Regions from separate parts of the Zobellia sp. 1_MG-2023 genome, predicted to be linked through region 2. Evidence: riboswitches for the same ligand, from Rfam matches in the RefSeq annotation. Region 2 holds a riboswitch; the other holds the start of a gene.
The links. Region 2 has a riboswitch for S-adenosylmethionine ahead of Q4597_RS12115 (homocysteine S-methyltransferase family protein). Riboswitches for the same ligand answer to the same signal wherever they lie in the genome.

Region 1: it holds a riboswitch for S-adenosylmethionine, as region 2 does, so the genes downstream of both, Q4597_RS13520 (Na+/H+ antiporter NhaC family protein) here and Q4597_RS12115 (homocysteine S-methyltransferase family protein) in region 2, are expected to answer to the same signal.

Annotation. Positions count from the first base shown of each region.
Region 1 covers NZ_JAUOSY010000006.1:61,711-65,139, forward strand. The annotation lists gene Q4597_RS13515 (GAF domain-containing sensor histidine kinase) at 1-1,108, opposite strand, end outside; SAM-I-IV-variant riboswitch at 1,342-1,441, shown strand; gene Q4597_RS13520 (Na+/H+ antiporter NhaC family protein) at 1,490-2,791, shown strand; gene Q4597_RS13525 (hypothetical protein) at 2,937-3,239, shown strand.
Region 2 covers NZ_JAUOSY010000005.1:98,074-101,502, reverse strand. The annotation lists gene metH (methionine synthase) at 1-801, opposite strand, end outside; gene Q4597_RS12115 (homocysteine S-methyltransferase family protein) at 846-1,844, opposite strand; SAM riboswitch class I at 1,977-2,084, opposite strand; gene Q4597_RS12110 (NAD(P)/FAD-dependent oxidoreductase) at 2,240-3,301, opposite strand; gene cobA (uroporphyrinogen-III C-methyltransferase) at 3,307-3,429, opposite strand, start outside.

The DNA.
Region 1 (3,429 bases), on a different contig from region 2:
TATAGCCCACATCTACGGTGCCCTGTTCCTTATCGCCATAGTTTATTGCATTCTGAATCAGGTTTTGAAAAACCTGCTTAAATCTCCAGGTATTCCCGTACAAACTTGGCATGTTCTCTTGAACCGTAACCTTTATATGGCCGGGCACTAAAATAGTTTCCAAGACTTCTTTAATGAGGATATTAAAATCAACCTGTTTGTCTTCTGATTCTATTTTATCTATAGTGGAATAATCCAGAATTCCCTTTATTAAGAAATTCATCTTTTCTACATTGAACAAGGCCTGATGTAAAGGTTGTATGGTATCCTCTCCCAAAGCTTCCTTATTGTCATCTATAAACCAACTCACCAAAGTGTGAATATTAATGAGAGGGGCTTTTAAATCATGAGATACCACATGGGCATATTCACTTAATTCTTCATTTTGAAGCGATAGATTCTTTAATAGTTCTTCCTTCTTCTTCTCTTGCTCCTTTATCCGTTCTTCACTCTCTTTACGCTGTATGACATTAACCAGCATATTGGCATAAACAAAAAGGATGTCCTTTTCATTATCATCATACTTATTGATTTTTTTGACAGAATCAAAACCGATAAAACCGATCAACTCATTATTCTTGATTTTTGGAATAGTAATTAGACTCTTAATGCCCTGTGGCTCTAAAACGGCTCGTAAACCATGTTCTCCGTCTTCTGGTAATTCACTTACATCTTCCACAAAGAACGGCTCTCCCTTTTTATGTGCTTCTATCCATTGCGGAATAAAGTCTACAGGTACATTCTGTAAGTTCTCTATTTCCGGTTCTATACCTTCAGAACACCATTCATAAGTGTTTGAAGTGGTGTTATTTACAAAATCATAAGAAAAGATATAGCTTCTGTCCGATTCTACGAACTCGCCAATTTGCTTTAGGGATGCTCTGATAAGTTTATCAATATCCGATAAATCGGAATTAATATGTTTTGTAGAGATACTGATTAACAAATCCTGAAAGCGCAGTTGTCTTTCAATGATTTTGTCTTTTTCTAGCTGACTAATAGTTGTATGGTTATCACCTTCATTGGTTGTTGAAAGTTGATTTTCAGCGTGTAAGTCTTGTTTTTTCATTCCACTCTTCAAAATAATAAGATAAATAGACTTTTTTATCCCTTGGTTAGAAGTTACAAACTAAGTTAAAAAATATGTATTACGTTACTTGACGTACCATTTACATAGGATTTATACTACTTATTAACTCAAAAGTTTAGGATTTCTTCTAATTGACCAAAAAAAAGTGTGATATAAATTAACTCTTTTTATGAGTTGCAGGTAGTTCTTATACCTTATTTTTGCCGCCTTAAAATAATTATCAAGAATCTCAAAAAAAAGGAGATAGCAACCTGCAATAACGAGCAAGGTGCTAAAGAGATAAGCCAATTAGTTGGAACAAATGTTAACCCATATGTCTATCTATTTGCTTCTACTTCCTTTTTTAGCATAAAGAAAGAAATGGCAAACATTAAAGTTAGAACTCCAAAATTTTCCGCTCTCGTACCCCTATTCATTTTTGTATTTACTTTTTTGGGTGTGGGTATATATCAAAACGATTTCTATGCGTTACCTGCTCCCATTGCGGTAATTGTAGGGATAATTGCTGCCTTCCTAATGTTTGGGCAATCTATAGATTTTAAAATAAAAACGGTTTTAAAAGGCTGCGGAGATGATAAAATACTAACTATGTGTTTGATCTACTTGTTAGCAGGTGCATTCGCTGCAATTACCAACGAAACCGGTAGTGTTGATGCCATCGTTAATATGGGATTGGATTTTATAGCCATTCAATACATCTACGTTGGCATTTTTATTATTGCAGGGTTCTTATCGGTTTCTACGGGAACTTCGGTGGGTGCCATTGTTGCTTTGGCTCCTATTGTAGTGGGATTCGCCGATAAGAGCGGCGCGGATTTGGCCATTTTATGTGGTGCACTGTTAGGTGGTAGCATGTTTGGCGATAATTTATCGATAATCTCGGATACTACCATTGCTGATACACAATCCTTAGGTTGTAAAATGAGTGATAAATTCAAGCAGAACATTAAAATTGCCGTACCCGCTGCCCTATTCACTATAGCTATTTTAATCTTTCAGGGTTTGGGATTAAAGTCCGCCGAAACGGAGACTGTAGTTTATAGTTATTCTGTCATCAAAATTATGCCCTATCTTTTGGTCATTGTTCTATCTATTGTAGGAGTGAACGTTTTTGTTACCTTACTATTAGGTTTAGTATTCGCTGGACTTTTGGGGATTGTTTATGGTGATTTTACCCTTATAGAATCTACTAAAATTGCCTATTCTGGATTTACGAACATGACAGAGATTTTCTTGTTGTCTCTATTAACAGGAGGATTGGCCGCTTTAGTAGAACGAAACGGAGGCATAGAGTTTATACTGGTCAACATAAAGAAGCTTATCAAGAACAAAAAAACGGCACAGCTAGGTATTGCCTCATTAGTGAGTACTATTAATATGGCGATTGCCAATAACACGGTTTCTATCATCATTGCCGGGCCCATTGCCAAAACCATTAATGATGAATACGGATTGGATAACAAGAAAACCGCTTCCATCTTAGATATTTTTGCCTGTATTTTTCAAGGTCTACTGCCCTATGGAGCGCAGGTTTTAATGATTTTAAGCTTTTCAAACGGAAAAATCGATTATATAGATTTGGTTTCCAATACCTGGTATTTACTCTTGTTGTTCATTTACACCATCGTATTCATAAACTTTAAACCATTTCGTGTCCGCTAAGCTTGTTTTCGAAGATAAAAAAGGGCCTTGTAATGTTCTTATAATTTATATACCCTTGTACTCCAACTTCAGTTAAATTCATGCCAAAGTAATTTTTGTTTAAATTCTCATTAATAATTTAAAGTATTATTTACTTTTGTCGCTTATGATGAAAAGCAGCAAGAATTTCGTTTCTATGTTTTTTGTCGCTTTGTTTTTGGTATTCAAAGTGGCAGGACTGCATGCGCTTACGCATCATATTGACGATTCCGACGCGCAACATTGCGAAGTTTGTCACATTACCACAGCGGTTAATTTTACACCGCTTTTAAAAACGGAATCTCCCGTTCTACCGCAAACAGAATTCTATTTTTTTGAACAAATGTTCTCTAACAATGCGCCACAGCTTGTTTTTGAAAACCAATTTTTAGGCAGTAATCGCTTTACGCGGCCTCCTCCACAAGTTTAACAGTCCATTTTGTATGTAGTACCGTCAATTTTTATAGGACCGGTACGCCCTTTTCATTCGTCATATTCTTTCTTTGCCACACTTCTTTTGATTTGTCGCACACCCGAATACGGTATGCTGAAAGCTAAGTGTTGAATATACATATGGACCTGTCTTTTTCGTAAGGACATCTTCTTTATCATTTATATAC
Region 2 (3,429 bases):
TATGGCGTGGTACAAGAATACCGAGTGCATGGCCTCACGCACGGGATTATTGCCCCGAAACGAAAAAGAAACATTACTTACCCCACCACTAACATTGGCGTACGGCAAGTTTTCACGAACCCATTTAGTAGCCCTAATAAAATCTATGGCATTAAGTTTATGCTCATCCATACCTGTGGCTACAGGAAATATATTTAAGTCAAAAATGATATCCTCTGGAGGAAAACCTACTTGGTCTACCAGAATATCATAGGACCGTTTGGAAATCTCAATACGCCTCTCATAATTATCCGCCTGGCCTACTTCATCAAAAGCCATAACAATTACGGCAGCCCCGTACCGTTTTACCAATTTGGCATGATTAATAAATTCTTCTTCGCCTTCTTTTAAGCTGATAGAATTCACCACACATTTACCCTGCACTACCTGAAGACCTGCCTCAATAATTTCCCATTTAGAACTATCGATCATAATGGGTACTCTAGCAATATCCGGTTCAGCAATAACAAGGTTCAAGTACTTTACCATAGCTTCCTTACCATCGATCAGACCATCATCCATATTAATATCGATGATTTGGGCCCCACCTTCTACTTGATTCCGGGCCACATCCAAAGCCTCTTCAAACTTTCGCTCTTTAATTAAGCGCAAAAATCGTTTGGACCCCGCCACATTGGTACGCTCGCCCACATTTACGAAATTACTCTCGGGGGTGATGACCAGTGGCTCCAAACCTGATAGTTTAAGGAATCTGGCGGGCTTTTGGTTATTGGTTGTTGGCATATTTGAGTCGTTACTCATAGTACTTGATGAACTTCTTTAATTTTTTCTTTGTCGTAGCCCATTTACACTGCCGCTACCGCACGTGGGTCATACTTCCTTACCAACTCTGCAATAGCCGCAATATGTTCCGGGGTAGTACCACAGCATCCACCAACGATGTTTACCAGCCCTTTCTCTACATATTCCTTGATTTGTGCTGCCATCTGTTCCGGTGTTTCATCATATTCTCCAAAGGCATTGGGCAAACCTGCATTGGGATGCGCCGAAACGGCATGCTCCGTTTTATTGGACAATACTTCTAAGTGCGGCACCAATTGATCGGCTCCTAAAGCACAATTAAAACCAACCGACAAGATAGGAATGTGTGAAACGGAAATTAAAAAAGCCTCTGCGGTCTGGCCCGAAAGCGTTCTGCCCGAAGCATCCGTAATTGTACCACTTACCATTATGGGCACTTCTATATTTCGCTCTTCCTTTACTTCTTCTATAGCGAACAAGGCCGCTTTTGCGTTCAACGTATCAAAAATGGTCTCTACCATTAGCATATCTACACCCCCATCCAACAACGCCTCTACTTGCTGTTTGTAGGCTATACGTAGTTCATCAAACGAAACCGCTCTGTAACCCGGGTCGTTAACATCGGGGGACATACTGGCAGTTTTGTTCGTTGGCCCCAAACTGCCAACTACAAACCTAGGCTTATTGGGTTCTTTGGCGGTAAACTCATCCGCCACTTGTTTGGCAATACGTGCAGATTCAAAATTAAGATCGTACACCAATTCTTCCATGTCATAATCAGCCATGGCAATTGTTGTACTGGAAAACGTGTTGGTTTCTACAATGTCCGCACCGGCAGCAAAGTATTTTCTATGCACCTCCGCTATAGCTTCGGGCTGTGTTAGTGACAATAAATCATTATTGCCTTGAACAGGGGTTTTCCAATCCTTAAAACGCTCACCTCTAAAATCCTCTTCGGTAAATTTATAGCGTTGAAGCATAGTACCCATGGCACCGTCCAACACTAAAATGCGTTCTTTTAATATCTCTTGAATGTTTTTCATTTCTTTTCCTCCTCTAATTGAGTGTTCAAACGCAACCAAATTCAATTTATATTATATTGAAAATGTTACTCTAAAATCTTCCTACCAACAATTATCAAGCAAAAGAATAAGGACAATTGTAATTGCCTCTCTTTGTTATCTGTCCCAAAACATACCAGGATAGAATGTAGCACCTTCTTTATAAGAAAAGGGTTGCCAAGGTTTCACAGGGTCTATTCCCTCCACCTTTCTTGATAACAGTCCTATATTTTTAATGAACGATTTGCAAAGTAACACCACATCTCCTTCAAAACCAAAGAAACATGCCTGTTTTTGGCACTTTACATTAGATAAAAACCTTCCGTAAATTGAGATAACAGAAGGTTTTTATGAATTATATGCACACTACTAGCTAATTAAGAAATACTTTGAACGACCTCTTTTTTGGCCTCTTTCTTACTACCGTCAAAACCTTCTACCCCACCTACAGTGGTATACTTCATAACATATCTCTTACCAGGGTTGATCAATTGGTAAGCATATTGACACATTACGGCGGCCTCATGGAAACCGGATAGAATCAGTTTTAGTTTTCCTTCGTAGGTATTTACATCTCCAATGGCAAAAACACCAGGTATATTGGTTTGGTAATCTTTGGCGTTGTTCACCTTAATGGCATTACGCTCAATTTCCAAGCCCCAATCACCTATTGGACCTAATTTTGGAGAAAGACCGAACAATGGAATAAAGTTATCTACCTCAACATAGGTTTCTCCCTTTTCGGCATCGTTATGCTTAATAACAACCGCTTCCAAATGGTCATCTCCGTACAATTTTTTCACTTCGGCTTCCGTGAATAATTTTATTTTTCCTGCTTTTGCCAATTCTGCCGCTTTCTCAACAGAATCCAAAGCTCCTCTAAATTCATTTCTACGGTGTACCAAAGAAACTTCAGAAGCTACATCGGCCAAGAAAATAGCCCAATCCAAAGCAGAATCACCACCTCCGGCAATAACAACTTTTTTACCCCTATATACTTCAGGGTCTTTAATGATATAGGCTACGCCTTTGTCCTCAAAATCGGCTATGTTCTCAATAGGCGGCTTTCTAGGCTCAAAAGAACCTAAACCACCTGCAATAACAACTACCGGGGCATGGTGCTTTGTACCTTTATTAGTGGTTACGATAAAAGAACCGTCTTCTTGCTTATCCAATGTTTCCGCTCTCTCACCTAAGGTATAACCCGCTTCAAAAGGTTTGATTTGCTCCATAAGATTGGTTACCAAATCTCCTGCAAGAATTTCTGGGAAGGCCGGAATATCATAAATTGGTTTCTTTGGATAAATTTCCGAACATTGGCCACCTGTCTGAGGTAAAGCGTCTATTAAGTGACATTTTAGCTTTAACAAGCCTGCTTCAAATACTGTAAAAAGACCTGTTGGGCCTGCGCCAATGATGAGAATATCTGTTTTTATCATAACTATTAACTTAACTGTAATTCTTGATTCTGGGCAATTGATAAAATGGTTGCCCTATGTTTTACTACTTCACCTATTATAATTATTGCCGGATTGGTCAACTGTTGCCGCTCCACTTTAGCTTCAAT